DNA from 3 places in the Desulfovibrio biadhensis genome. Region 3 is predicted to be linked to each of the others. Evidence: predicted binding sites of a transcription regulator. Region 3 holds the regulator's gene; each other region holds the start of a gene.

Region 1 (10,174 bases), 2.3 Mb from region 3:
GTATTCTGCCCATGGGGCATTTGTGGGAATGCTATCCGGATCGTGATGCACGACGTGGGGGTCAGCCTGCCGGACACCTGCCTGTCGATCCTGATTTTTCTGGGCAGTTGCAAAGTGTTTTGCTGCCGCGCCATTGCACCTTTGAAGCATACAAGCCCGGCCTGCCTGGTGTTCGTGTTGAACGGACGGGTATTGTGTGTGCGGTGTGTGGTGGTCTTGGCAGCGTACATTTTTGTATCCTTTTCCTTTTTGGTGCAGCGGGAGCGCCCCGCTGCACCGAAACTTCTCTGAGTCGGGAAAAATTACTCCATCAGATAGTCGGCGGGCGGTGTGCCATCTTCAATGCCGTCGAGAATGGCATCGATGGCATCTTCGCTATCCACACCTTTGAACCACCAGTTGTTGGGGTAGACGACCATGATGGGGCCGTCTTCGCATTGCTTGAGGCAACCGGTGGCGGTCAGCAGGGCATCCAGGCCACGGTCCAGCACTTCTTCTTCCACGTACTGCAGAAATCCGTCGGTCTGCTTGTGGCAGATGCCCTTAGGGTCGCCCTTGGCGCGGAAGCTTTGGCACATCAGGATGTGGTAATCGGGTCTCGCCATTTTGTTTCGCTCCTTGTTCAATCTGTGTTGTGTCGTTTTTGTTAGAAAACCTGATGCAAAAATTTGTTATTTGCGGCACTTGTCTTTTTTACCACCGCCATAAAGCGTATCCACAAGCGGCTCGATGTTGCCGTCTGTGCGCAAGAGACGCAGCCCTTGTTCGCCGAGAACGCGCTCCGGATTGTTGCCCGCGCTGTGCACCAGCACATAGCTGCAATCATTCAAGACTTCCGCCAGGGCCACCCAGCGTTCATCGCCTTTGCCCGCGTCAGGGGCCTTGCGAGAGCCAAGCAGTGAAACCAGTCCTTCCTTGGGGCCGTAAATCAGGAACTGACGGGTTTGCCCCAGATGCATGTCCACATCGAAACCGTCACTGGTGGCCACTGCGACATTGGGGCGCTCCGGAGATGGCTTGGGGAGGGCTGTGATGCCCAAAGGCTGCTGGCTGCTTGTTTCGATACCAAGTCCAGCGGCCGGGGCGGCGCAAACATCGGCTGCATCGATGACGGGCAGATGTTCGGCCGCGGCAAGCTGCAGGCGTTGGATCAACTCGGCGGGAGCCGCCGGCAATTCAGGGGCGGGGGCGTTTTCATCCCCGCAACGCTCAGGAGGCAGCCAGGGGCAAAGCAGCATGGCGCTTGCGCCACCTGCTGCGCCGAAAAGTGCGATGTCCACGACGTGTTCGTCGTTGATGCCGGGGTAGACCACGGTGCGGATGGTTACGGCGATGCCGTTGGCCACAAAGGCAGCCAATGCGTCCGCCTGTTCCTGCACCAGAAGCGCGCCGGCCTGGCTTCGCTGGATGGTCTGCTTGCCGGGGCGCACCCAGTTGTAGAGCTTGGGCGCTATTTCAGGGTCCACCATGTTCACGGTCAGGCTTACATGGGTCACGCCCAGCTCGGCCAGAGCAGGCGCATGCTGTGCGCCGCCAAGACCGTTGGTGCCCAGGCACAGGGAAATATCAGGGTAAAGCTGGCGAATTTCCTTGAACAGCTCGAAAAGTGGTTCTGGTGTGGCCAGCGGATCGCCGGGGCCGCTTACGCCCACCATGTTGATGGAGTTGCCCTTGAACTTGGCTTTGTCCATGGCCTGCTGCAGCGCGTTCAACGCGTCGGCGGGATTCAGGCTGTGCTTTTTAAGGGCTGACGGGGTAGCGCCGCCAAAGGCGAGCATGGCGTTGACGCCACTAGCAACGGGCAGGTGAACCCTGGCGCAGGAAAGCATGGTCTCGCTGCTGCATCCGCAGGTGATTTCTTCAGGGGTGAAGCAGTGTGTGATGGCAGCGTTGTTGGCGGTCATGGCCGGGTCCTTGTATTTTTTGGTTTCATGGGGGGAGCCGGACTCCCCCCATGACTGGATAGGGTGCGTGCTAGAAAACCAGTTCGAACTTCTCTTCGACAGCGTCCCTGTCTATGCGTTCGAGCAGGGCATTGAGGATGCTGGAGGCAAAGCGCAGTGCGCCGGAGTAGCCTACGGTCGGGAAGTACTGGTGGCCGACGCGATCCAGGATCGGGAAGCCGTGGCGAATGTGAGGAATGTCCTCGTCCCGCGCGATGTACTTCAGGTAGGTGTTGCCGATCAGCATATCCACGGGGTCATTCTTGATCCACTGGTGGAGCAGGAACATGTCGCCCTTGGCTTTTACGTTGACCTCGTAAGGCAGGTCCTTGGTGATTTCCTTGATGCGGCGCTCAAAGGCCTTGCCCGGGGTGCCGGTGACGATGTGGGTGGGCCACATGTCCATGGAAACCAGGAACTCGGTGAGGGCGATGAGCTGATCCGGATCGCCGGCCAACGCCACTTTCTTTTGGTAGAAGTACTGGTGGTAGTCGGAGATCAGGTCCACGAGCTTGGCGCGTTCGGCCTTGACTTCGTCAGGCACGGTCACACCGGCGATGGTGCGCAGAGCGTCCACGAAACGGTCGGTGGCGGCCAGGCCGATGGGCAGATCCAAGACCTTGCAGGGCACCTTGAACTGGGTGTCCAGCAGGCGGGCGCCGTCGGCAGAGGCCCATTCGCCCAGGGCCAGGGTGCCGATGCTGTCGCCGGTGCTCTTCAGCTCGGAAACAGGGGTGCCGCCTTCGGGGAACATCTTGTACTCGCCCGTCAGACCGGTGTTCAGTACGCCCGAGGTGTCGGGGAAGAGGATGTGCTTTACGCCAACCATGGTGGACAGGCGCTTGATCTCTTCCATATCGGCGGGTTCAACCCAGCCGGGGATGATGTTGATCTTGCCGTTTTTCTTGCCCGTGCTCTTGGCCAGGCCCTTAACCATGCCCTTGACCATGTTGGAGAAGCCGGTCACGTGGGAGCCGACATAGCTCGGGGTGGAGGCGCCGATGACATGCTTGCCTTCGGGGATCTTGCCTTCCTTGTCGGCCTTGATGGAGATCTGGTTCAGGTCGTCACCAATGGTCTCTGAGAGACAGGTGGTGTGGACCGCGATGACCTCGGGCTCGTACACGGTGAACATGTTTTCGATAGCCTGTATCAGGTTGGCCTGGCCGCCGAAGACCGAAGCGCCTTCAGTAAAGGAGCTGGTCGCAGCCGAGATGGGCTCCTTGTAGTGGCGGGTCAGCATGCTGCGGTGGTAGGCGCAGCAGCCCTGGGAGCCGTGGCTGTGGGGCAGGCAACCGTGGATGCCGAAGGCGGCGTACATGGCGCCAACAGGCTGGCAGGTCTTGGCCGGATTGATGGACAGAGCCTTGCGTTCGGCCACGTCCTTGGGTGTATGTCTGAGCAACATTGTGCTTTCTCCTCTTGCGCTCTTATTCCCACACGTAGGTGGCGGAGAGCTCGGGGTTCTCTTCCCAGGGCGCCTTCATGAAGCCCCAGACTTTGCTGTTCACGAGGCGGTCCACTTCTTTGTAGAAGTTGATGGCGCCTTCGAAGGCCGCATACGGTCCACCGGAGTCGTAGCTGTGGAGCTGCTTCATGGGCACGCCCATCTTCTGGATGCTGAACTTTTCCTTGATGCCTGCGCAGAACAGGTCGGGCTTCAGCAATTCAACCAGCTTGTCGGCCTCGTACTGGTTCAGGTCGTCGATGACGAGGGAGCCGGTCTCCATGTCGGACATGATGCCGTCGTATTCCTTGAACTTCAGGCCGGCCTTTTCCAAAGCTTCCTTGGCGGCGTCGTCTTTGCGCAGATGGAAGCGCTTTTCATCGGCAACGACTTCCAGCTCTTCGATGTTGCGGCTGTCAGCATCCAGCTTGATGGTGGGCAGCACTTCGCGGCCTTCGTAGTCATCGCGGTGGGCGAACTCATACCCGGCGGAAAGGGTCTTCATGCCCATTTCAGCGAAGAGCTCCTGGTAATGGTGCGCGCGGGAGCCACCAACGAACAGCATGGCGGACTTGCCTTCCGTACGGGGGCGCACGTCTTCCAGAGCAGCCTTGACGGGCTCCATTTCCCTGGCGATGACTTCCTCAACACGGTCCATGAGCTCTTTGTCGCCAAAGTACTGGGCAATCTTGCGCAGGGACTTGGCGGAAGCTTCCGCACCGATGAAGTTGACCTTGATCCAGGGGATGCCGTACTTTTCTTCCATCATTTCGGCCACGTAGTTGATGGAACGGTGGCACATGATGGCATTCAGGTCCGCGTTGTGACACTGGGCGAACTGGTCGTAGGTCGAGTTGCCGCTGAAGGTGGAGACCAGGGTGATGCCGCAGTCTTCCAGCAGTTTTTCGATGACAAAGGCGTCACCGCCGATGTTGTATTCGCCCAGCAGGTTGATCTTGTATTTGCCTTCGATCTCCTTGTCCTGCTCGCCAACCACGTGGCTGAAGATCTGGTTGTTCGCGATATGGTGACCTGCGGACTGGCTGACACCTTTGTAACCTTCGCAGCTGAAGGCGAAGACGTTGATGCCCAGCTTTTCCTTCATCTTTCTGGACACGGCGTGAATATCATCGCCGATGAGTCCGACGGGACAGGTTGCAAAGACCGCGATGGCCTTGGGCTTGAACAGGTCGTAGGCTTCCTGGATGGCCGCCTCGAGCTTTTTCTCACCACCGAAGATGATGTCCTGATCCTGCATGTCGGTGGAGAAGGCATAGGTCATGTAGTTTTCATGTTCGGGCGACTCGGGCTTGGTCTGGTTGCGCCGGGTCAGCCAGGAGTAAAAACCGCAGCCAATGGGTCCGTGGGTTATATTCACGATGTCGCGGGTGGGGCCCAGGATAACGCCCTTGCACCCTGCGTAGGTGCAGCCGCGCATGGTGATGATGCCGGGAATGGTGCGCACGTTGGCCATGATTTCAGGATTGGCGCCGCTCTCTTCCTTCTTGTTGATCACGATCTGCTTGGCGCGTTTGCGCTTGACCTTGGGAGGATACTTCTTGAGCAGCTCTTCCTTGATGGCGTCCGCTTCCCAGGCGATCTTCTTCTTGTTTTTGAGTGCCATGTGGTTACCTCGTATTGTTTCCGGCCCCGGGTATAAGGGGCGGTTAGGCTAGGCTATGGATTTCGCCCCGGTCTCACCCGTACGGACACGAACCGCATCCTCAATGGGCATCACGAAGATTTTTCCGTCGCCGGGCTTGCCGGTCTTGTTGGTATCGATGATCGTTTGCACGATGTCGTCCACATCCTCGTCGGGCACCACCACAGTGATGACACGCTTGGGGTAGAGCAGGCCTTTTTCGCCCAGAAGGGCGGCGGCTTCTTCGTAGCCCTCTCCAGCGCCTTCCAGCACCTGAGAGTTGACCAGCCCTTTGCCCCGACCTTGCGCCTCGTGAGCGAAGAAGGCGTCAACGCCGGCTTCGGTCAGAGCTTGCTTGGTGCGGTTCATCATGGGCATGCGCACAATTGCGATTATTTCTTTCATGCCTCGGCCTCCGCGGGTTCGGCGACAGCGGTGTCACAAACGCCGGTGCTGATGGTGTAGACGCTCTCAACAGGAGAGACGAAAATTTTACCGTCGCCGTAGTTGCCTTTGGAACCGGTGCGTGCTGCGCGCATGATGGTTTCGACAACAAAGTCTTTGTCATCGGCGCGTACAACGCACATGATTTGGGTTTTGGGGATTTCGTCGTAGGTTACTTCACCGATCTTGATGCCGCGCTGTTTGCCGCGACCTGCAACGGAAAACTTGGTCGCTGCAGGAAAGCCTGCGTCCAGAAGCGCTGCCAGAACGTCGTCGACTTTCTCGGGGCGTACGATTGCTCGAACCATGATCATCATTGCGGTATCTCCGTATTCTTTTTAAGCGTGATTAAAGGGTCGGGCCTATGCAGCTTCGAGCAGACCGTATTCCATGAGCAGCTTTTCAAGGTCTTCGATCTCCAGAGGCGTGGGGATCACGAACATTTCATTTTTGTCGATGGCTTCAGCCAGGTTGCGGTAGTGCTGTGCCTGGGGGTGATCAGGGGCGTAGTCGATGACCGTCTTACGGTTGATCTCGGCCTGCTGCACCATGTTGTCGCGGGGCAGGAAGTAGATCATCTGGGTGCCCAGGCGCTTGGCGAGCTCTTCGATCATCTCTTTTTCGTTGTCGACGTTACGGCTGTTGCAGATGAGGCCGCCCAGGCGAACGGTACCGGACTGGGCGTACTTCATGATGCCCTTACAGATGTTGTTTGCAGCGTACATGGCCATCATCTCGCCGGAGCAGACGATGTAGATCTCGTCGGCCTTGCCGTCGCGGATGGGCATTGCGAAGCCGCCACACACAACGTCGCCAAGAACGTCGTAGAAGGCGTAGTCCAGGCCTTCGCTCTCTTCGTAAGCGCCGAGGGATTCGAGCATGTTGATGGAAGTGATGATGCCGCGGCCGGCGCAACCAACTCCAGGTTCGGGGCCACCGGACTCAACACACCAGGTGCCGCCAAAACCTTTTTTGCGGATATCTTCGAGATCGACGTCTTCACCTTCGTCACGAAGGGTGTCCAGAACGGACTTCTGGGCCAGGCCGCCCAGCAGCAGACGCGTGGAGTCTGCCTTGGGGTCACAGCCTACAACCATGATTTGTCTGCCCATTTCGGTAAGGCCGGCAACGGTGTTTTGTGTTGTTGTGGATTTGCCTATGCCGCCTTTGCCGTAAATAGCTACCTTTCTCATTGTCTCCTCCATGCGGTTTGATTGTCGTTTCGTTTGGCAATGCGTGCGGATGAAAGCCACAAAGGCAAGGCGCGTGCCACAAATGCGTACCATGCGTATTTTAATTTATAACATACTGTTTTGATGAAGTTTCATGAAATGGATACAAAAAAGTCACGTTTTCTGAAATAGGCGTGAGAGTGGGTTAGCTACAAAACCAAAGTGTACTGTGCTACAAAAATGTAGCGTTTTTTGTAGTCTGCTCCACAACACATGCAAGAAGGTGTGGGCGCGCGCCTCCAGGTATGTCGCACCCTTTGGGGCCTGTGCGTCTGCAGCGCCTTGTCTGGCACCATTCTTGCCTCTTAGGCATGACCGCATTCCCCTTGTGCACGGAGCTGCATTGGCGCTTTGGGAATGAAATGAGACCAGCAGAGAAGGAGACGGACCATGCCTCAAGGAATTATCGACAGCACCCTGCGTGAGGGGGAACAGTGTTACGGCGTGTATTTCACCCCGGAAGAGAAAGAAGAGCTCATTGTCAGGCTGGGCCGACTGGGCGTGGATGAAATAGAGATCGGCGTACAGGGGCAGGAAGACCTGAATGACCTGCTGCAGCTTGCGTCCAGGGTTGCGCCCAATGTTGCGTGCAGCGTCTGGTGCCGCTCAAGGGATGAAGATGTGGTGGCTGCTGCGCAGCATGGCTGCAGGATCAACATGGGGTTGCCCGTGTCCGAGGATCATGCCCGGCAACGGCTGGGGTTGGAATTGGGGGACATTCCGGTTCTTGCTACAAAAATGGTGACCCTCGCAAAACAGAGTGGCGCGCCGTATGTTTCCTTGGGCCTGGAGGACGTTTCCCGCGCGGCTCCTGAAACAATCCTGGAAGTGGCTGCCGCCGCTCTGGATGCTGGGGCGGCGCGCATAAGACTTTCGGACAGTGTGGGCCTTCTGGACCCGGGACGCATGGCCCTGCTTGTGGAACTGTGTGTCGAATCACTGGGCGACCGCCCGGGCTGGAGCCTGGGCGTCCATTGTCACAACGATTTCGGTATGGCCATGGGCAATGCATCCACTGCTTTGGCCACCGGCGCATCCTGGGCCGACGCTTCCGTACTGGGCATTGGCGAACGCGCCGGCATCACCCGTCTGGAGGAACTGGCTAGCTGGCTGGCCCTGCAACGTGGAAAGACTTCCTACAATTTGGGAGAACTTCGCGGCCTGTGCGCGATGGTGGCCGAGGCGGCGGATTTGCCGCCTTCGCGTCTGCACCCCATAGTGGGGCGCGATGTTTTTTCCTGCGAGAGCGGTTTGCATGTGCATGCCGTGTCCAGGAACCCGGCTCTTTTCGAGCCCTTTGACCCGCGCCACGTCCAGGGCGAGCGTAAGATGTCCGTGGGCAAGAAAAGTGGCCGTGCAGCGGTGCGCGGTGTTTTGCGTAAATTTGGCGTGGATTTGCCTCCGGCAAAGTTGGAAGAGCTGGTTGCAGACTGCAGGCAACATTCCGCCCGTCTGGGGCGCCCCTTGTCCGATGCCGAATTGTTATCGCTTGCCGTGCGCAGCATGGGAAAGACGGAGCAGGACATGCAAAGCAAAGAGTTGCAGCACGCCTGAAACAAACACAAAACAAGCGAGTGATACATACTGCCCATATTGTATCCCGCCTTCCTGCGCCCTCTGAAAAGACACACCAGCCAGGCCCTGTTCACGGTTGTTGACAGCCGTGGCAGGGCCATTTTAACAAGCTCCCTATATTCTGTTAAAATCGAAAAACAGCCCTGGAATGCAGTTGATGGCGGTTTGCCGCCACAAACTGCCTTCGCAACCCCGTGTTTCAGAAGGGGCGCTGCCTGTAAGGGGCAGTTTTCTTAGGGAGAATTCATGGCCAATTATCTTGTGCGCGGCATCCTCATCGGCGGTTCCCTTGGGGTCCTGGCTTCACTCGTGGGTATATTCGATATGGGCCGGGGCGCTATTCTTGGCGCCACTGCCGGCGGTTTTGCCGGGTGGACAATGGAAAGCAAGCAGCAGCGCAAGCAGGAGGCGGCCAAAAAGGCAGAGGCCGCACGCGAGCGGGAAATGGCCGACGCCACGGATTCCACTGATTCTGATGACGGGAAAGACTGAAGCGGTGGAGCCATGAAAGCTGAACGCATGCCGGGGGGGACACATTTGTCTTCTGCATCGTTTGCGCTTTGGTACGGGAGACTGGCTCAGTGAAAGGGGGGACATTCAAATACCTGGCCCTTATGTGGCTGGTTGGAATCGCCCTCTATATTGGATTGGTTCTTTTCCCTGTCCGTTTTCCCCTCGTAGACCTGCCTGTTGCCGGAGGGGTTGCGGTTGGCGACCTGTTGCATTTTCTGGCCTTTGTCATCCTGGCCGGGTCCTTCCCCATAGCCTTTTCCTCCAGGTTGCTCGCTCTCTTTTCCCCCGTGGCGCTTATTTTGCTGAATGTGGTTCTGGAATTCGCCCAGATGCATATTCCTAATCGCCGATTTTCTGAAATGGATGTTCTGGCAGGCACCGTGGGTTGTCTTGTCGGCGCCCTCATCGGCTGGATTGTTCGCATCGCGGGCAATAAAAAGGCCCCTTCCGAACGGGTATGAACCGTTTGGAAAGGGCCTGTTGCGCTTTATAGCCTAGGGTCGCTATTGAGCCGGCGCCGCCTCGGGTTTTTCCTCGGGGGCATCAGCCGCCGCCGGTTTTTCTTCTTTTGGAGCGGGATTTTCTGCAGGAGGCGCAACAGCCTGAGCCGCAGCCTCATCCGGCACGAAGATCACGCCGCCCTCTGTCTTGTCGGGATGCTCGGCGCGGTACGTCATGACCCTGCTGATGACTTCTTCGAACTCACTGATGGGGGCGGCGCCGGAAATCAGCACTCCACCCACCAGGAAAGACGGGGCGCCACGCAATTGCAGCATGTTGGCCGTTTGCAGGTCGCGTTGCAGGATGCCTTTGATCCGTTCACCCCTGAGCGCTTCTTCGATTTTGTCCGTGTCCAGGCCGAGATTTTTGGCCTGTTCGTCCAGCCATGCTTTCCCGCCCTCTGCCAGTTCCTGCCGGTGCTCAAAAAGGATGTCATGCAGTTGCCAGGCCTTATCCTTGTCCTGCATGGCGGCTGCTTCAAAGTACGCAGCGGCCAAGGGCGCCATTTCATGCGAGGAAAGGGGCATGTGCAGGAACACCAGATTCAGCTTGTCGGGGTGGCGTGCGAGGAGTTCCTTGATGACCTTGTTGGCGTTGGCGCAGTGCGGGCATTGGAAATCGGAAAATTCCACTATATTGATGGGGGCGTCCTTGGGGCCGAAAACAGGGCGCTCCTCGGAAACCGTAACGCGCAGCGGATTTTCCAGTTGCTCCGCGATCTGGTCCTGACGTTCTTTTTCGCGTTTGAGATTTTGCCCTTCCAAAACGATATCAAACATTTCCTCAGGATAATGGTGCAACAGGTCCATGACCATTCTGGGGTTTTGGCGGATGCCTTCTTCCAGTTTGGCCGGGGTCAGCTCGCCGCCGGCCATAC
Region 2 (10,174 bases), 2.2 Mb from region 3:
CTTGCCGGCCTCTATCTTGGAGTAGTCCAGAATGTCATTAATGACGCCGATGAGTGCTTTGCCCGCCTTGTTGATGGCGCCCAGGTAGTCAAGCTGCTGCGGGGTCAGCCCGGATTGCAGCGCCAGATGGCTCATGCCTATGATGGCATTCAGCGGCGTGCGGATTTCGTGGCTCATGTTGGCCAGAAAAGCGCTTTTCGCCTGGGCCTGGGCTTCAGCCGCCATGCGTTCGCGCTCAGCAAGCTCCTTTTGTTCCTGCAAGCTCAGGTCCAGGATAGAGCCTTCGTGACGCATGCCTCCTTCCGGCCATGGCACTCTGCGCATGGCCATGCTGCCTCTGAAGCTGGAGCCATCGTGCCTGGCAATGTGCAGGACTAGTCCGGCCACCTGCCCATGCTCCACCAGCAAACGCACCAGTTCGTCGCGTTCGGCATCGCGGGCGGGAATATCCTGTATGATGTTCAGCCGGGCTTTTTGCAACTGTTCCGGCGAATCATAGCCCAGCAGGTGCGCCATGGAAGGGTTCGCGCTTATGATTACGGCGTTGGAATCGGTCTGGAAGATGCCTTCCACCGCGTTTTCGAAAATGCCTCGGTATTTTTCCTCGGCCATGCGCAACGTGCGTTGTTGTTCACTGATGCGGTCGGCCATTTGGTTGAAGCTTGCTCCCAACCTGGTCACTTCGTCCTGCGAGTGCACTTTGGGATCAATGGGGATGCGTGAGTCCATGTTGCCCTTGGCCAGAGTCTCCATGGTTCTTGCCAGGGATGTCACAGGGCGAATGATGGTTTTGGAAACCACAACATTGAGGAATACTGCCAGGACAAGGATGATGGCGCCAAAGAGGGCCGCCAAGGTGCTCAGGGAAAGCGTGTGCATATCCTTGATGTCTTCCAGGGAATATTCCAGTAGCAGGTAGCCCGTGGTTTCGCCCATGGCGGCCAGGTGCGAAAGAAAGTGAAGAATTTCCTCCTGGTGGTGGGTCTGCTGCCATGTAAGAGAATCCTGCCTGGCCTTGCTGAAGTGCTCCTCTTCCGTAAGATGCAGTTCGTGGTCCGGCATGGTGCCGACCTTGAGCAGTAGTTTGCCTTTCTTATCGTATATGGATGCCATCCTGATGTTGTCGACCTCGAGCATTTGCTCCAGGCGCAGGCGGAGGGCGGAGTCCCGGCCCTCAAAAATGGCATTGGCCAGGCGCTCGCGATCGCTGCGAGCCATGACGGCAAGCAGGCTCAGCGCCTTGTTCTTTGCGGTGTTCAGCTCATTTTCCAGAAACGGTACGGCCACGCCGGCAAAAAGCACTGCGATGAGCAAGAGGGTACAGAGGATGGCTGCGAAGAGCTTTACCCGCAGCGACATGGTGGAAAAATATTTCACTAAGCTTCTCTTTTAGTCTGCTTCTTAAGGGGAAACGTTACGGATAAAGGTGGCTCCACCGTTTTCCAGTTTGTTGATGACCACGGGTTTGATGGGGTCGCCATTTGCATCAAAGGAAATGGAGCCCGTGACGCCAGGGAAATTCCTGGTCTCTGCCAGAGCCTGGCGCAGATTCTCTCTTGTCAGGGTCTCTGCTCTGCGCGCTGCATCCGCCAGGAGCATGAAACTGTCATAGGTCAGGGCCAGTGTGGTCTGCTTGATCTCGCCATGATCCTTTTCCCAGCGCTTCACGAATTCCCGGGATTGGGGCAGCGGGCTGTCCGTATGCCAGCTGGTGGTATAATAGCATCCATCAGCCAGGTCGCCGATATAGTCGTAAAGGCGCAAACCAAAGGAATCGCCCCCGAGAATGGTGGCTTGCAGTCCGCGTTCCCTTGCCTGCTTGATGATGAACGATGAATCGCGGTTGTCCCCGGGGACATAGAGCACGTCCGGATTGTACGCTGACGCTTTTTCAAGCAGGTCCTTGTAATCGGCGGTATCCAGGAGAAATTCGCCGCGCCAGAGGATGCTGCCGCCCATTTCTATGAAGGATTTTTCAAAAAAATCACCAAGGTTGGTGCTGTATGTCCTGCTAGCGTTTACCAGCGTCACGGCGGTCTTGGCTTTCAGGTCTTCGCGGGCAAAGCGCGCCATGACGCGGGCTTGTAATGGGTCCGTGTAGCAGGCCCTGAAAATATAATTCCCGAAAAGCGTCACTTTCTGGTTCGTGGAAATGGGCGTTATCATCGGCACACCGGCGGCTTGGAGCTCGGGCGCCATGGCGATGGAGTGCGCGCTCCAGGATGCGCCAACAACAGCCAATACGCCGTCATTAATAGCCCTTTTTGCAGCGAGTTTCGAGCCGAGCGCAGTACTCGCATTATCGAACTCAAGGATCTTTACGTCATGTCCCTTGAAGCCTCCTGCCGCGTTTATGTCCTTTACTGCAAACCGCGCCCCTTCGAAAATTATTTTATTGGAAGTGGAGGCCGTGCCGGTTTTGGCTGCAATGACGGCAATGAGTACGGGCCGCTCTGCGGCAAAGCCGGGAACAGCGAATACCACAAGCAGCGGCAAAAAAGTAAAAGCGAATGTTGCGAGTATACCCACGTTGACCTCGTGGTTAAAATGAATCCATGATTGTAACGGTAACGTGCTCTGGTCTGGTCTGCAACAAAGTTGATTCTTGCGCCAGCGTTCGAGAGCGGGTAACCATGCCTCCATGGAAGCGTACGCCCGACATCTGTGCGCCTTGGCAAAAGGCAAAGCATATGAAAACGCCCCCCTTGCGGCATATACCAGCTGGCGGATAGGCGGACCGGCGGATTTGTTGCTGGAGCCTGCCGGCGAGGAAGAACTGGCCGCCGTCATCACCTTTTGCCGTGGGGAAGCAATCCCCATGTTGATACTCGGGGGCGGCGCCAATCTTCTTTGTGACGACGCCGGGTTCAGGGGTGTTGTCATCCGCATGGGCGACGCTCTGGGGCGCTTGCAACTGCAGAATGACCTGCTGGTCGCCGGCGCCGGCGTTCAGGTCTCCACGTTGAGCCGCCATGCCGGAAAGGCCGGCCTTTCAGGTCTGGAACATGCGGGCAACATACCAGGCAGCCTTGGCGGGCTTGTTACCATGAATGGCGGCAGCCGTCGCAGGAGCATTGGCGAGAATGTTGTGAGCGTCACCGTCCTGAACCAGGAAGGGGAGCAGCAGCGCCTTTTGCCGGATGCCTGCGGGTTCGGGTATCGTTGCAGTGTGTTTCAGCGCGGTGGGTACATCGTGACCGGAGCGGTGCTCAAACTGACCCCGGATGAACCGGCCGCGGTGCTGCAGCGGATTGATGCGGATTTGCGCGAGCGTCAGTCCAAGTTTCCCCTGGAAATGCCCAGTTGCGGTTCGGTCTTCAAAAGTATGGAAGCGTTGTACGAGCGCTTCGGCCCCCCTGGTAAGGTCATTGAAGATGCAGGCCTCAAGGGCGTGCGCAGGGGCGGTGTTCAGGTTTCTCCCCAGCATGCCAATTTCTTTGTGAATACGGGCAACGCGCGTTCGGCGGACGTTCTTGCGCTCATTGCCCACGTAAGAAAGTCGGTGGCGGACCGCACGGGCGTGCTTATGGAGTGCGAAGTGCGCTATGTGGCGCCTGCAGGAGGTGTGGTGCCTGCCCATGAAGCCCTTTTCTGATCTTTCTGGCCACTACTAAAAGAAAACACCCCCCTGCCGCAACAGCGACAGGGGGGTGTCGTTTTTTCAGCCTGGGTGCGAGTTATTTGCCACTGCGTCCATCATCGCACGCGTCCCCCGTGCCGGGGCGGGCATGCTCAGGAGTGGAAGTCACTTCGCAATTTGCGTCGGAACCCTGGGCGCCAGGGATCTGAATGTCCTGAGGCGTCTTTTCGTAAGGGTTGACCTTGGAGAGCAGTTCGAGGATGTGCCAGCGCTCGTCGATATCCTTCTGGATGCCGGCGCGCAGGGCCTTGCTTTCCTCGGGGTACAGCTTTTCCAGAGCGGCGTAACGGTTCTCGCCGGAGAGGAACTCCTGCAGGGTGCCGTCCGGGGCCTTGGAGTCGAGCTGGAAGGGGTTCTTACCCTGCTCGGCAAGTCTGGGATCGTAGCGGAACAGAGGCCAGTAGCCGCTTGCGACTGCCAGGCGTTCTTCTTCCTGCGTACGCCCCATACCCTTGCGGATACCCTGGTTGATGCAAGGCGCGTAGGCAATGATGATGGAGGGTCCGGGGTAGCTTTCGGCTTCCACCAGGGCCTTGAGGTACTGGTTCTTGTTGGCGCCCATGGAAACAGAGGCCACGTAGATGTAGCCATAGCTCATGAGCATGCGAGCCAGGTCCTTTTTGCCAATCTTTTTACCGGAAGCGGCGAACTTGGCGATGGAGCCCATGGGTGTAGCCTTGGAGCTCTGACCACCGGTGTTGGAGTAGACTTCGGTGTCCATGACCAGGACGTTGATGTCTTCGCCGGAAGCGAGGACGTGGTCCAGTCCGCCGTAGCCGATGTCGTATGCCCAACCGTCACCGCCGAAGACCCAGATGGACTTCTTGGTGAAGAGGTCGCCCTGGGTGGCGATCTTCGCCAGGGTGGGGTCGCTCTGCCCTGCGAGGAGCTTCTTGAGCTTGTCGCCGGCAATCTTGGAGGCTTCAGCGTCATCAAAACCGTCCAGCCATTCCTGCATGGCGGTCTTGATCTCGGCGGAAGCGCCGTTGTTCATGACTTCACGCATGGTATCGGCAAGGGCGTTGCGGCGGGTGTTGATACCCAGGTGGATACCGTAGCCGAATTCGGCCGCGTCTTCGAACAGGGAGTTGCCCCATGCCGGGCCGAAGCCTTCATGGTTGGTGGTGTAGGGTGCGGAAGGTGCGGAAGCGCCCCAGATGGAGGAGCAACCCGTGGCGTTGGCGATGGTCATGCGCTCGCCAAAGAGCTGGGTAAGCACGCGGACGTATGGAGTTTCGCCGCAGCCTGCGCAGGCGCCGGAGAACTCGAGCAGCCCCTTCTGAAACTGGGAGCCCTTCACGGTGGTGCGGCTCATGGCTTCGACCTTGTGCGGCACCTTGATGGCGAAGTCATAGTTGGGCACCTGCTCATCGGTCTGGCTGGCCAGAGGCTTCATGACCAGGGCCTTTTCCTTGGCAGGGCAGATGTCTGCGCAGTTGCCGCAGCCCATGCAGTCCATGGTGTCGACCTGGATGCGGAAGTGCATGCCGTCGAGGCCCTTGCCCTTGGCGCCGAGGGTCTCAAAGGAAGCGGGAGCGCCTTCGAGTTCAGCATCGGTGGCCAGGACAGGCAGCAGAGCGGAGTGAGGGCAGACAAAGGCGCACTGGTTGCACTGAATGCAGTTGTCCTTGATCCATTCGGGCACGTTGATGGCCACGCCGCGCTTTTCGTACTGAGAAGTGGCGGTGGGGAAGGTGCCGTCGGGGGTGAAGCAGGACACGGGCAGCTTGTCGCCCTGCTGCGCCAGCATGGGGCGCATGACGTCGCTGACGAATGCGGGCTCGTCGCGCTGGACTTGCTTGTCGGCTGCGTTCTGGGCCCAGGAATCGGGGTAGTCGATCTTGATCAGGCCTGCAGTCGCCTGCTCAACAGCGGCGATGTTCATGTTGACGATCTTGTCGCCCTTCTTGCCGTAGGTCTTCTTGATGGACTTCTTGAGCAGATCCACAGCGGTTTCAAAGGGCAGCACTTCGGCAAGCTTGAAGAACACGGTCTGCATGATCATGTTGATGCGGCCGCCCAGTCCGACTTCGGCAGCGATCTTGACAGCATCGACGGTGTAGAAGTTCAGCTTCTTTTCCGCGATGGTCTTCTTCATGGCGCCGGGCAGATGGCTTTCCATGTCTTCCTTGCTCCAGGGGGAGTTGAGCACAAAGGTGCCGCCTTCCTTGATGCCCTCGAGCACGTCGTACAGGTGGACGTATGCCGGGTTGTGGCAGGCCACGTAGTCAGCCTGGTTGACCAGGTAGGTGGACTTGATGGGCTCTTTACCGAAGCGCAGGTGGGAAATGGTGATACCACCGGATTTCTTGGAGTCGTAGGCGAAGTAACCCTGGGCAAACATCTCGGTGTTGTCACCGATGATTTTGATGGCCTGCTTGTTGGCGCCGACGGTTCCGTCAGAACCGAGGCCCCAGAACTTGCACTGGATGGTGCCGGCAGGGGTGGTGTCGGGGAATTTGGGATCGATGGCCAGGGAAGTGCTGGTGACGTCGTCCTCGATACCCACGGTGAAATGCTGCTTGGGCTGCTCCTGCTTCATGTTGTCGTACACTGCGGCAACCATGGCGGGGGAGAATTCCTTGGAACCGAGACCGTAGCGGCCAGCCAGGACCTTGACGTTACGGCCGGCCTGGAACATGGCCTGGCAGACGTCGAGGTACAGCGGATCGCCGGGAGCGCCGGGCTCTTTGGTGCGGTCGAGCACGGAGCAGATCTTGGTGGATTCAGGCAGGGCGGCCAGCAGATCTTCATTGGAGAAGGGACGGTAGAGACGAACCTTGAGCAGGCCGACTTTCTCGCCCTTGGCGCCCAGGTGGGAGACGATTTCTTCGATGGTCTCACAACCGGAACCCATGGCGATGATCACATGCTCTGCATCAGGAGCGCCCACGTATTCAAAAAGCTTGTAGGTACGGCCGGTGGCCTTTTCTACCTTGGCGAAAGCTTCTTTAACAATTTGCGGTACTTTCTGGTAGTAGGGGTTGGCAGCTTCGCGGCCCTGGAAATAGATGTCCGGGTTCTGCGCAGTACCGCGAACATTGGGATGCTCAGGGTTCATGGAGCGAGCGCGGAATTCGTCGATCTTGTCATGGTTGAGCAGGGGGGCCATCTCTTCGTAATCCAGGACATCAACCTTCTGGATTTCGTGAGAGGTACGGAAGCCGTCGAAGTAGTGCAGGAACGGGATGCTGGATTCAATGGACGCGATGTGAGCTGCCAGCGCCATGTCGTGCGCTTCCTGAACCGAGTTGGAAGCCAGCAGGGCGAATCCGGTCTGGCGGCAGGCATAGATGTCTGCATGGTCGCCGAAGATGGACAGGGCATGGGCAGCCAGGGCGCGGGCGGAAACATGGAAGACGCCGGGCAGCAATTCGCCGGAAATCTTGTACATGTTGGGGATCATCAGCAGCAGGCCCTGGGAAGCAGTAAAGGTGCTGGTCAGGGCGCCGCCTGCCAGGGAGCCGTGGACTGCGCCGGCTGCGCCTGCTTCGGACTGCATTTCGCGAACCTGCAGCTGCTGTCCGAAGATGTTTTTGCGGCCTTGCGCGCACCAGTCATCAGCGAGCTCCGCCATGGTGGAAGAGGGCGTGATGGGGTAGATGGCGGCCGCGTCGCTCAGGGCGTACGCAACATACGCCGCGGCGGTGTTGCCGTCGATGGTCATTTTCTTAGCCATGCGTCTCTCCTTTTTCGAGTCGAACGGTCAGCGACTTTGATGGTTCCGATCTAAAACTGGGGCCTGTGGACCGGTTGGCAGGCCCTGACGATGTCGAGCATGCAGCAGGGGGGGGTGTCGTCAGAAACCCTCCCAGGATGTGTAATCATGGAACATCTTGAACGCCTTGTTGCGCGGACGCACCCCTGCGCAGGGGCGCATGCGCGCTTTTCGAACCCAGCAGAATTGCCGTTTGGGTTTATAATCAAGATATGTGCCATGCTCGTCCATGCGGGAACTTGCAGAACAAATTGAGGACCTTCAGGCTCCGGTGATCAATTTTGGGCACGTTTGTGCCTGTGGTATGACCATAACATGTCCGGTTTGTCGGACCATTTGAGAGGGGCTTTGGCCTCGGATTTCTTCCCCTGTGGCAAGAAACATTCCGAAAAACACAAAAACACTCTGTAGAGCGGCCCCTGTCAATAGTCAGAATTGACTTGTAACTGTCTGACATATTGCACTTAATTGCTTGTGCGCAAAAAAAGTGGGGCCACACGGTCCGGTTTGCTGCCTTTGCTACATTTCCTACAACATAATGTCTGAAAATTCGGATGCCGTCCATCCCTTTCGCAAAAAAAATGACACGTACAAGTTCTGTTGCAGTAAACGAGACTTGTGCAAAAATGAACATGTCATGTTGCAGAAATGTCACAACAGGCGTAAGACAAACGGCGCATGTGCAAAAGTTGCGCAGAAGCCCGCGGTATAGCTTGTATTCCAGAATATGAGCTGCGTCTATTCTGGAATTGCAAACTGCAATGGCCGTAATGAAACATGGGTGCACAAGTTCGTTTTGCGTTTGTTTTAAGAAAACTGTGGCTCGGGTATAGATTTTCAACGTGTGTTAGGGTGAAATTCCCTGGCATGGCAAGCGAATAGCTGTAAGTGTTGCAGAGATGCCACTGGCTGTCGCGGAATTTCCTATAAAAATTGGTTATTAGATGAAAAAATTTGTTTTTTGTAGTGACTAGGATTGTAAAAAAAGGCACAATAGGGGGTAGGGGTAGATGTTTGTCCGATTTTTCAGAATCCAGGCTGTGTATGGACTTATGAGACGCAACGCCCTGCCCCTTCAGCCGTTCGGGTATAATGATTACCAGCTGATGCACATGATGGCACGGTCTTTGTTAAAGAAATAAGGTAATGGTCCACGTTCCTCTACCCGAACGTGGGCGGAGAAAACAATCGAAGGAGCTAACGTGTCCAGGAATCTCTACATCACCGCTACAGAAGCGAAAAGCGGCAAGTCTGCAATCGCGCTGTGCGTCATGCGCTTGTTGCTATCCGGTATTCAGCACGTGGCCTTCTTTCGCCCCATCATCAATGATCCCGAAGAGGGCGGCAGAGACCATGATATCAACTTGATCCTCTCCGAGTACAAGTTGGATATTCAGTACGAAGACACTTACGCCTACACGCTTTCTGAAGCGCGGGCGCTGATAAATAACGGTCAGCACGCAACGTTGCTCGAGAATATCCTGCAGAAATACAAGTCCTTGGAATCCCGTTATGATTTTGTTCTCTGCGAAGGAACAGACTTTTTGGGTAAGGACGCTCCTTTTGAATTCGATCTCAACGCCGATATTGCCGCAAACATCGGCTGCCCCGTGCTGCTGGTCGCCACAGGAAAGGGCAGTGTCGAAGACCTGGTTGCCTCTACCCAGTTGACCATCGATACCCTGGAAGAAAAGGGTGTCGAACTTGTTTGTGTGATTGCCAACCGTTTTATCGGCACTAAGGAAGAAGCGCAGCAAGCCAAGGAATCCCTGGTTTGCAACATACACTGTGAAACGCCGCTGCTGGTCTACGTTATCCCCGAAGAGGCCAGCCTGGGTAATCCGACTATCAACGATGTGCGGAAATGGCTGGGCGGTCAGGTCCTGTATGGACACGGCAGGCTGGACACCCTGGTCAAGGACTACATCATCGCAGCCATGCATATTACCAACTTCCTTGAATATCTCGAGGAAGGCGGCCTGGTCGTCACACCGGGCGACCGCTCCGACATCATCCTTTCCAGCCTGGCTTCGCGACTGTCTTCTTCATACCCGGACATTTCGGGTATTCTGCTGACAGGCGGCCTGCAGCCCGCTTCCAGCGTGCACCGCCTCATCGAAGGGTGGACTGGTGTTCCGGTCGCCGTGCTTTCCGTGGAAACCAACACCTACAAGACCGCCCGTAGACTCATGGAATTGTATGGGCGTATCTCCCCTGAGGATGTGCACAAGATTGCCACGGCGCAGGGTGTTTTCAAGGATAACGTCAATTCCGAAGAGCTCCGTGAGCGTCTGGTGACAACGGTCTCCACGCGCATCACCCCGAAAATGTTCGAATATACGCTGATTGAAAAGGCCTCGGCAGACAAGCAGCACATCGTCCTCCCCGAAGGCAGCAGCGAGCGCATCCTGCAGGCGGCAGACATCCTGGCAAGAAGGGGTGTGGGCACCTTCACCATCCTGGGCGATCCGGACAAGGTGAAAACCAAGGTATCCGCTCTTGGCCTGCAATTCGGTAGTGATATCGAAGTGGTAGACCCCGTAAAGAGCGAAAACTACGAAGACTACGTGCAAACGTACTATGAGTTGCGCAAGCACAAGGGCCTGCTCATAGACGACGCCAAGGACCGCATGTCCGACCCGACCTATTACGGCACCATGATGGTCTACAAGGGGCATGCCGCCGGCATGGTTTCCGGTTCCATTACGACCACTGGTCAGACCATCCGACCTTCCTTTGAAATCATCAAAACAAAGCCGGAAGTCTCCATTGTGTCCAGCGTTTTTCTGATGTGCATGAAGGATCGGGTGCTGGTT
Region 3 (10,174 bases):
ATCAAGGAAAAGCTGTTTGCGCCAGTGCCTGTGGCGTGGGCCCTTGGCGTGGGCGCTCTGGCCATTTTTGTTGTGGAAGCACTGCCAAGAAAGCCCAAGGCGCACACGCTGGATGACATGAATGCAAAACTTGCCCTTGGTGTTGGCCTTTTTCAATGTCTCTCCCTCTGGCCTGGATTCTCCCGCTCCGCTTCCACCATAATGGGGGGTATGCTTCTGGGCGCCGAGCGGATGCTGGCGGCAGAGTACTCCTTTATTTCGGCAGTGCCCATCATGTTTGCAGCAACGGGGTATGACCTGCTCAAAAGCATGGATTACCTCAGTGCCGGAGACATTCCCTTTTTCGCAGTGGGATTCGTTGTATCCTTTTTTGCCGCCTGGATTGCCGTAAAAGGTTTTATCAGCCTTCTGGGGCGCTGGACACTACGTCCCTTCGCCGTATATCGGCTAATTCTTGCTGCACTGGTGCTTTGGGTCTGGCAAGGTTAAACTTTTTTTTACCGGTTGCGCAGATGGTTGTTTTTTCAATCAGTTTTTTACTTGCATTTTTTTTCCGCTTTGCGTAAGGTCCCTTTCTTCGTGACGGGGGGTCTCCCCCACAGCGTACGGCGAGGTAGCTCAGGTGGTTAGAGCATGCGGCTCATATCCGCAGTGTCGGGGGTTCAAGTCCCTCCCTCGCTACCAATAAAATTCAGGGTTTCGGCAAATGTCGAAACCCTTTTTTTATTGTTTAAAAAGCACTGTTCGTAAAAGCAGCATAGACGCCATGTGATTTAATTCACATCTGCCAGAAAATTTCCCACAGCGCAGGTATCCTTGCCTTGAAGAGATGTTTTGGTCTACTTCCTAGCCATGTCCATAACCCCACTGTTACAAAATGGTCTGGCTCTCTTACGCGATGGCAACCCTGCCGCTGCTCGCAAGCTCCTGGAAAAAGCAGTCGCCTTGGTCCCGGAAAATGGCGACGCGCAGTTTATGCTTGGTTTGGCCTGTGAAGCAACGGGCGATTCCGAGGCCGCCCTGGACGCCTATCGCAAGGCACTGGATCACACCCCTAATAATGCCGAAGCCGCTCTTAGTCTGGGGCTCTTGGAAAGAGCGGTCGGCAACTTGGCTGCCGCTGCAAAGGCCCTGCAGCTGGCAACACAGCTTTTACCCGAAGCTCCTGCCCCTCTGAATGCTCTGGCGATAGTGCTCTTAGAAATGGGGCGGCCAGAGCAGGCCAGCGAACTGCATACCCAGGCATTCCGGCTGGCAGGTGGCGCTTCGCCAGAAGATGCGGCCGCTGCGCTTGATGGGCTGGGGAACTGCGCCCTTGCGATGGGGCGCTTTCCCGATGCAATCGCCGCCTATCGACAGTCCTTGAATCTGCAGCCTGAAGCCGCCCAGACCTGGAGCAATCTGGCTGTGGCGCATAAAAACGCCGGAGAACTGGAGCAGGCCTTCCAGGCATATGACAGGGCACTACAAATCACCCCCGGTGATCCTGCAACGCTATGTAATCTGGCCAATGCCTGGCAGGCTTATGGCGACATGGAGCACTGCCGCGAATGTTTTTCTCAGGCGCTTACCGTGGCGCAGCAAGATACTGCCGCCTGGTTGCAGGCATTATGGGGCAGCACATTTGCCCGCCTCTCCATTGTGCATTCAGACGAACAATCCATGCTTGCCGAGCGAACCGCATATGAGCAGGCCCTTGCCCGATTGGAAACCGCCCTTCCTGCTGCAAAGAAAGAAGCGTTGCAGGCCGTTTCTCCAGTTGTCGGTGCCAATCAACCTTTTTATCTCACGTATCAGGGGCTGAATGACCGCCCTCTTCAAAAACGCTATGGCGTACTGGCGCACAGGGTCATGGCTGCGAGGCACCCCGAATTCGCCACCCCCCTGACTGCCAGCGCTCCCAAGGAGCGCATACGCGTCGGTATTGTCTGTGGCTTCATGCACGAGCACTCCGTGTGGAAGATTCCCACAAAGGGGTGGACCAAGGCACTGGACAGAGAGCGTTTTGAAGTTTTTGGTTATTCCACCGGGGTAAAACAGGACCATTGCAGTGAGGACGCACGCAGAAGCTTTGATGTTCTGCGGCATGAGCCCCATGACTTTGAAGCCATCTGCCGGGCTATTCGTGACGACAGGGTGGACGCCTTGCTCTTTCCGGAAGTGGGCATGGATCCGACGACAGCCAGGCTTGCAGCGTTGCGACTTGCCCCTGTCCAGGCCGTTTCTTTGGGGCACCCCATGACCACAGGGCTGCCGACCATGGATTATTTTCTTTCCAGTGAACTCATGGAGCCGGATAACGCTCAAGATTGGTACAGTGAGGAGCTTGTCCCTCTGCCGAACCTCGGGGTTTGCTACTCCCCCTTGCGCGACCATGGGCAAAGCATGTCCCCAAGTGATTTTGGACTGCCAGAAAAGGGGCGTGTGTTGTTTTTTTGCCCCCAGACATTGCCCAAGTATTTGCCGCAATATGACTTTGTTTTTGCCGAAATTGCGGCGCGTGTTCCGGAAAGTCTGTTCGTGTTTCTTGCAGATGCGCATATGCTGGCCGCCAACAATATGCTGCACCAGCGAATTGCCCGGGAGTTTACGGCGCGAGGCCTGGATCCTGAACACTTTCTGGCGTTACTTCCCCATCAGGGGCGGGAAGGCTATTTAAACCTCAATCATATTTGCGACATATTTTTGGACAGCATTGGCTGGAGCGGATTCAATACGGCAATGGAAGCCGCCACCTGTGGCTTACCGATTATTTCTTGCCCTACCGGCGGCATGCGGGGGCGCCATACCCAGGCTGTCCTGCGCATGTTGGGACACGAGGATTGTCTTGCAAGTAACCTTCCCGAATATGTTGCCATGGCCGTCCGGCTGGTTTCCGATGCTACTGCCCGCCAGGCCTTACGACAGCGGACATTGGAAAACCGACACAGATTGTTTGATGATCTTGAGGCAATACGAGGTTTGGAAAGATTTATTGAGCAAGCAGTCGAAAAACCTGCATCTTGAAAAAGAAAATGCCCGGCACGGTTTCCCGCGCCAGGCATTGAAATGCACTCTATGAAAGGCTCAGCTTATTTGCCGAAAGCCTTTTCAAAGTTGGGAACAACCTGCTTTTTGCGGCTCATCACGCCATCCAGCCACACGCTCTTGTCGCCGCCCTTGCCGAAAGCCTTCTCAACAACGGAAGGATCGTCAGAAACGATCAACAGTTCGGTGCCTTCCTTCATGATGTCGGTAAGCATCAGGAACACGCTGTGGCGGCCTTCAGCCTTGACCTTGCCGATTTCGGCGTAGAGGTCTTCCTTGACGGGATCCAGGATGCCCAGATCAACAACTTCGAGCTGGCCGATGCCGACCTTGCTGCCAGCCATGTCGAAGTCCTTGTAGTCACGGAAAACCAGGTCGCGGATCGGGGTGCCTTCAACAGCGCTCTTGACCTTGAACATCTCAAGGCCGAGGGCCATGTAGTCGGAAACCTCAGCGATCTTGGCCAAGGCTTCAACAGCAGCCTTGTCGGCGTCAGTGCAGGTGGGGGACTTGAACATGACGGTGTCGCTCAGGATGGCGCACATCATGCCACCGGCGATGCCCTTGGGGATCTCGACGCCAGCGAACTTGTAGATATTGTAAATGATGGTGCAGGTGCAGCCTACAGGCCAAACCCACATTTCCAAAGGATTGGAGGTGGTGACGTCGCCCAGCTTGTGGTGGTCGACGATGCCTACGATCTCGGCTTCCTTCAGATCGTCAGGGCTCTGAGCCAAGTCGGAATGGTCGACCAGCATAACTTTTTCGCCGGCGAAAGAGGTCTTGACTTCAGGAGCAGCCAGACCAAACTTGTCCAGCACGAACTTGCTTTCGGGGTTCACGTCGCCCTGAGCAACAGCCTTGCAATCCATGCCTTGGTACTTGCTGAAAACATCAGCAACAGCAATAGCAGAGATGATGGTGTCGGTATCCGGATTCTTGTGACCAAATACGTAAACGGACATAAAGCCTCCTCCAAAATGTTGTGATTTATCCTCGGTTTCAATCGCGATTCGCATGGTTGCCGGACCCAAGCTCCGGTCCACCTATAAATTCGCGTGCCTTTGATCTGTTTCTGTCAAGGCTTGCGCCAAATAGCACAATCTGCAGATACTGCCAAGCATTTTCCTGACCACTTCTAGGCTCACGGCCATCTTGCACCGTTCTGAGAAGCGTTAAAACTTAGCAGTTTCAAAGGATGCTGATGAGAGCGAGCAGGACTACGCCGCAGGCGACAATTATATACGATCGCTTGACACGTAACGCCAGTAAGCCGCCGATAGCTGCAAGAAACCATAGATGCGCCCAGCCAAGGGGCAGGTCCAGCATGGCGGCTTTGTCATCCAGACCAAGCAGGAGCAGGATTCCAAGAATCGCCAAAAGACCGAGGGTGAACAGCGCGAGGTTTAGTGCAACCAGTTGCACCAGGGAAAAGAGTACAAGGCGTTCTGGTTTATGTGGATGCCGCCGATGGCCCGGCATGCGCGACCAGTGCAAGAGGGAATTATATCCGCCATCCTGCCAGCGACGTTGCTGGTATTCAAGCTTGGCGCCCAACACGGCCATGGGCATGGTTAATACCAGCGGATAGACAATCTCTCCTGGTTGTGAAAGTTTGAAATATTCACACAGACTGAGACAAAGGAACGTGCTCAGAACACTATTTGGGGGAATATAAGTGCCAGCCGGAATCTGATCCAGCCAGAAAAGCTCAAAAAACACGCCGACTGCAACAGGCGTGCTGAAATCTCCGGTGCAGGCGCCCCATATCAATCCAACAGCCAGGGGGCGCTCCAGAATCCCGATATTCAGTGCGAAACGGAAAAGGGAAAAAACCGCAAAAAAAAACTGATGGCAAGAAGCCAAAAGGGATCAGGCAAATTATGCATCACCATGGCAGCTTTACCTGAATATTTTCCGAAGGGATACAGCGGAAATCAAGTTCTACGCCATGATCCTGGAAATACTCGAGACAGTCCGTATCCGCAGAAGAAAGCGCAACATGGGCGCAGAGTTGTTTTTTTCCGGGGCCATAGTGGAGATTCCCCACATTGATCAAACCAAAATCCAGACCGGCGTCATAGGCTTTTCTGGCGTCAAGACAATTGGCGAAAAGCACAAGCACGTCTGATTTCCCTACTCTGAGCTTCAGCTTTTGCAGGAAGTCGGCAACCTCTTCTACAGAAACAAAGTTGGCCTTAACGCCGTGGGGAATGGCCAGAGACATTATATCTTGCTGCACAACGTCTTTCGCCAGTTCGTTGTTAGCCACTACCAGCCTCTTGGCATTGGTGAAGGGTATCCAGGTTTCGATAACCTGCCCGTGCACTAATCTGTTGTCAATCCTGGTCCAAAACATCTGCTATTGATCCTTGACCTTGCTACGCAAAATTTCGCCAGCAACGACAATACCTTTCACCCCAGCTTCTCTGGCTGCATTGGCCATGTTTTCCAATGATTCAGTCCGGGAGTTGAGAACCTTGAGCAGCATGGGCAGGTTGACGCCTGTAACGACTTCGAGCTTTTGCCCCCCAAGTAGTGAAAGACTCAAATTCGTCGGCGTGCCGCCAAACATGTCTGTGAGAATCATCACACCAACGCCGGTGTTGCATTGCTCAACGCATTTTTTCAGGCTCTTGACGGTTTCCTCTACATTCTTGGAAACATCGACACTCACAGACATGCACCCGTCTTGCGGGCCGAGGATCATTTCTGCAGCCTTCAACAACCAGGCTCCGTATTCTGTATGCGTCACGAGGACGACGCCAAGCTTCTTTTCCTGTTCGCTATTATTACTCATCCGATTGGCACCTTATCTAGCGTGATGTCCACACAATGCATCTGCTTGCGTTTTCCCTTTCCACCCAACTGTTAGGACGTGTGGGTACATCGCATGCATACATAATAGGGAAAACCCGCCAGTGCCGCAATGCAACGTCTTACGGCACTCGCGTTCTCTTTGAATCGGGGGGAGACTACACTACAGCCTAGCCCAGGTCCAGATGCCTGTGTTCGATGGAAACCGAGTACCCTTTCTGCTTTATGGAGGCAAAAACCTTTTCGGCAACAGCGACAGAACGATGGCGCCCGCCAGTACAACCAATGCCCAGGGTCAGTCGGTAGCGACCTTCAACTTGATAAAGTGGCAGCACGTAATGCAAAAAATCCAAGAATTTACGCAAAAATTCCTTACCCGGCTCCCCATCGAGCACATAGGATGCAACTTCTGGATCCTTGCCGCTCAATTCACGAAGACTATCCTCGAAATAAGGGTTGGGTAAAAAACGCAAATCAAAAACCAAATCCGCTTCCGAAGGTGGGGCGTACTTGAAGCCAAAAGTAACGATATGAATGCGCATACCAGTGGAAGGCGCTTCCAGGCTGCTCCATTTTTCCTGAATGGCACGGCGAAGATCGTGGATAGAGTATAGCGAGGTGTCCAGCACAAGTGCGGCTTTACGTCGCAGGGGCAACAGAAGATCGCGTTCAAACTCAATAGCCTGCTCCAACCCTAAATCTGTTCCTTCCATAGGGTGCGGGCGTCTGGTGGTAGCGTAGCGACGGACAAGAACTTCTGTACGCGCCTCCACAAAAACTATTTGTGGCTTGGCGCCATGGGCTTCAATTTCTTCAAGCGCCTGGTTCCAGTCGCCCAGATATTTTCTGTGGCGCACATCAACACCGAGAACAAGGCCCTTCACATCAAGATTATCTTGCCCGGAAAACAGCCCAACAAGCTTGGGCGCCATGCTTGCCGGAACCCCGTCCACGGTGAAGAAGCCGAGATCTTCAAAGACGTTCAAGGCCGTACTTTTACCAGCGCCGGAAAGCCCGGTGACAATGAGCAGCGGATAGGCGTGCACGAGACATTCCCCTCTTCTCTGCAATGGTAATAAAAAAAGGCTGCCGCAGAAGCGACAGCCTTGATTTTGGTTAGGTCTGCGAGAGCAAATCCCAGAGCGTATCTTTATCCTCACAGGCCATGAATGATGCCCGGAAGGACTCATCCTTGAGCAGCCTGGAGATATGCGCCAGGATGCGAAGATGGATGCCGGCGACCTGTTCGGGCGCCAGCACCAGGAAAAAAACATTGCACAGTTTGAAATCAAGAGCTTCGAAGTCCACACCCTCTGGGCTGCGTCCTACCACAAGAATGATATCATCGAGGCTCTCCAGCTTGCCGTGGGGAATGGCCACGCCATCGCCGATACCAGTAGTGCCGAGATATTCCCGTTCCAGCAGAACCTTGTGTGCTTTTTCCGTATCAAACCCTGGGATTTTATGCCCTATGGGTTCCACAAGCTCAGCCAGGACTTCAGATTTCGTCTTGGCCTTCAGATCAGGCAGCACCAGTTCTTTGTCCAGATAATCCCCTAATTTCATGAGACTAAAACCCCGGATCAATGAGGCCGAAATCGTTGTTCTTGCGGCGATAAATGACGTTCACTCGTTCGGTCTCAGCATTGAGGAACACCAGAAACTCATAATTAAGGTTGTCGAGCTGCATGGCGGCTTCGTCAACATTCATTGGCTTGGGCTCGTAGTCGTCGCGGGAGACGATAGTCCGTTCACGTTGCCCCCCTTCGCCTTCGGAAAAGGAAATATATTCCATCCGGACAGGCTGGGGAGTTTTTCCGCCACCTTTGCCCCGACGATGATCCTTGCTCTTTTCCCGGACTTTGCGCAGTTGCGCTTCAACCTTGTCCAGAACCAGGTCAATGGTGGAATACATGTCTTCGGATTCCTCGTTGGCAGTAATGTGCAACTGCCCGGAGGTGATGACGACCTCTGCTTTGTGCCGAAATTTGTCAACGAGCATAGTCACGTTCACTTCAGTGATCTGCTCCTGGTTGCTCAAAAATTTCAGTATTTTCTCAAAACGTCTGCGAGCATACTTCTTAAGATGCTCAGACGGTTCGAATTGTTTGAAGAAAAAGTTGATGTTCATACTATATCCTCCTTGGTCTCATAATCTCGCTACCTGTGGATGGCGGACTTAAAAGGCTTCCTTGCGCTTGGAAGACGACTCGATATTCAAAGCGGTTCGGTATTTTGCAACGGTACGGCGGGCAATGTTGACCTGCAGCTTGTCTTTGAGGATTTCGGCAATGCGTTCGTCGCTCAAAGGTTTTTTGGGGTTTTCTTCCCCTATGAGCTGCTTGATGGTGGCCTTGACACTTTCAGAACCCACCTGGCTGCCATCATCCATCCCCAGTCCACTGTTAAAGAAAAACTTGAGCTCGAAAATACCATGGGGAGTAGCCACGTACTTGCTTGTCGTGATCCGGCTCACCGTGGATTCGTGCATGCCAATGTCCTCGGCAACATCTTTAAGTATCAGAGGCTTGAGCCGGGTGACGCCTTGTTCAAAGAACTCACGCTGATACTTTACTATGCTCTCTGTTACTTTATAAAGCGTCCGCTGGCGCTGATAAAGGCTTTTCATCAGCCACATGGCGGAACGCATTTTTTCCTGCATGTAGTCCTTGTCTTTGGAAGGACCTTGCAAGTTGTCCATATAATAAGAATTAAGCTGGAGCTTTGGCAGTCCGTCTTCATTGAGAAGGATATGGAAATCGTCGCCAAATCTATATACGTACACATCCGGGCTTACGTAAAACGGTTCACCAGTGCCAAAGCTCGCCCCTGGCATGGGATTGAGCTGTTGCAACTGTTCCAGATAATTTTTTATGTCCTCCATGCTGATTTTAAACTTACGGCACAGAGGTTTGTAGCGCTTTTTTTCCAGATCTTCGAGATGTTCTTTAACCAACTCCACAAGAACGGGATCATCATCCATACCGAAGGAATGGAGTTGTACCAAAAGGCATTCCTGAGGGGTGCGTGCGGCAACACCTACAGGATCAAAAGTTTGCATCTCAAGGATGACTTTTTCCACAACTTCGGGATCGGCGTTCGACATTGCCGCAATATCTTCCGCAGAGGCCTGAAGATACCCGTTTGTGTCCAGGTTCCCGATGACAACTTCGCCGATTTCTTTCTCTTTTTCACTCAGATCAGAAAGCCGTAATTGCCACTCGAGATGACCGTCAAGGGAGGGTCTTACTGCGTAGCGTCCTTCAAGGGAAAGCTGATCTTCAGGAGATTCCGACTCACGCATTTGCATTTGACGGGAGCTACTTGAAAATTCTCCAAGGTAGTCTTCCCAGTCGGCATTGCGGATGATTTCTTCCTGGCTGGACGACGGCGCATCTGGACGAATCTCTTCCGAAACGGCCTTCTCTCTCCCCTCGTCCTCGTAATGTTCTTCGAGGAAAGGGTTTTCCATCAGCTCTTGTTGCACTGTGTCCAACAATTCGAGACGGGAAAGTTGCAGCAGCTTGATCGCCTGCTGCAACTGGGGCGTCATGACGAGTTGCTGTGTGAGCTTGAGCTGTTGTCTGAGTTCGAGAGCCATAGGCAAATGCCGTTTTCGGCGAGTATAAGGGTTAAACCAACAAAAACCGCCCTATTCCGCCCCCCAACGGTTTTGCGCTGAAGGCGGCTTCATGCAACGAACGGGCCTCAAAGTCAAATCCCTGTTTCGCCCAGTACATGCGATTTGGTGTAACAACTTATGTGCCATATCCGGCCCATGCTTGCAACACGCATCACATGTTCCCCGAAGCGGAACAGATACAAAAAGATTAAAAATATAAGCTGATTAGAAAAGAAACACCGTTCCAGATGGTGGAGCAACAATATTCGGCATCAGAGACTGAAGCCTTCGCCCAGGTATACTCTACGGGCTCGGTCATCCGCCACAATGGCTTCCGGAGCACCGTCCAATATCACCCTTCCTTCAAACACCAGTGAAGCTCTGTCACAAATATTGAGAGTTTCTCGCACATTATGGTCTGAAATCAAAACACCTATGCCCTTCTCACGCAGCCCACCTATAATCATTTGAATATCATCTACAGCCAAAGGGTCGATTCCGGCAAATGGTTCATCCAGCAGCATGAAGCGAGGCTTACGGATCAGCGCGCGTGCGATTTCCAGCCTCCTGCGCTCACCACCGGAAAGGTGCAGCGCCTTTTGTCCGGCAAGGTGTGAAATACCAAGCTCCTGAAGCAAATCTGCTGAACGCTGCCGTTGCTCTTTGCGGGAGAGACCCGTGTATTGAAGTATCAGTTCAAGGTTTTGC

The links. The regulator sigma-54, encoded in region 3, starts transcription at its own class of promoters, with help from an activator protein. The targets are predictions, from matches to a motif close to CTGGCACGGNNNNTGCTT.
Region 1: the regulator sigma-54 is predicted to act here: its motif matches at 6,995-7,012, upstream of ACZ5EH_RS09170 (LeuA family protein).
Region 2: the regulator sigma-54 is predicted to act here: its motif matches at 7,562-7,579, upstream of nifJ (pyruvate:ferredoxin (flavodoxin) oxidoreductase).

Annotation. Positions count from the first base shown of each region.
Region 1 covers NZ_AP042477.1:2,092,139-2,102,312, forward strand. The annotation lists gene ACZ5EH_RS09130 (hypothetical protein) at 43-291, shown strand; gene ACZ5EH_RS09135 ((2Fe-2S) ferredoxin domain-containing protein) at 303-605, opposite strand; gene ACZ5EH_RS09140 (radical SAM protein) at 672-1,904, opposite strand; gene nifK (nitrogenase molybdenum-iron protein subunit beta) at 1,975-3,351, opposite strand; gene nifD (nitrogenase molybdenum-iron protein alpha chain) at 3,374-5,014, opposite strand; gene ACZ5EH_RS09155 (P-II family nitrogen regulator) at 5,063-5,437, opposite strand; gene ACZ5EH_RS09160 (P-II family nitrogen regulator) at 5,434-5,793, opposite strand; gene nifH (nitrogenase iron protein) at 5,839-6,669, opposite strand; gene ACZ5EH_RS09170 (LeuA family protein) at 7,099-8,262, shown strand; gene ACZ5EH_RS09175 (hypothetical protein) at 8,530-8,775, shown strand; gene ACZ5EH_RS09180 (VanZ family protein) at 8,865-9,257, shown strand; gene ACZ5EH_RS09185 (DsbA family protein) at 9,300-10,174, opposite strand, start outside.
Region 2 covers NZ_AP042477.1:2,146,448-2,156,621, forward strand. The annotation lists gene ACZ5EH_RS09380 (response regulator) at 1-1,377, opposite strand, end outside; gene ACZ5EH_RS09385 (ABC transporter substrate-binding protein) at 1,402-2,529, opposite strand; gene murB (UDP-N-acetylmuramate dehydrogenase) at 2,642-3,595, shown strand; gene nifJ (pyruvate:ferredoxin (flavodoxin) oxidoreductase) at 3,678-7,319, opposite strand; gene pta (phosphate acetyltransferase) at 8,561-10,174, shown strand, end outside.
Region 3 covers NZ_AP042477.1:4,372,024-4,382,197, forward strand. The annotation lists gene ACZ5EH_RS18965 (undecaprenyl-diphosphate phosphatase) at 1-489, shown strand, start outside; tRNA gene ACZ5EH_RS18970 (tRNA-Met) at 608-684, shown strand; gene ACZ5EH_RS18975 (tetratricopeptide repeat protein) at 835-3,006, shown strand; gene ACZ5EH_RS18980 (manganese-dependent inorganic pyrophosphatase) at 3,072-3,992, opposite strand; gene ACZ5EH_RS18985 (PTS sugar transporter subunit IIC) at 4,219-4,893, opposite strand; gene ACZ5EH_RS18990 (PTS sugar transporter subunit IIB) at 4,916-5,386, opposite strand; gene ACZ5EH_RS18995 (PTS sugar transporter subunit IIA) at 5,390-5,827, opposite strand; gene rapZ (RNase adapter RapZ) at 6,015-6,890, opposite strand; gene ACZ5EH_RS19005 (PTS sugar transporter subunit IIA) at 6,961-7,410, opposite strand; gene hpf (ribosome hibernation-promoting factor, HPF/YfiA family) at 7,415-7,975, opposite strand; gene rpoN (RNA polymerase factor sigma-54) at 8,024-9,445, opposite strand; gene lptB (LPS export ABC transporter ATP-binding protein) at 9,739-10,174, opposite strand, start outside.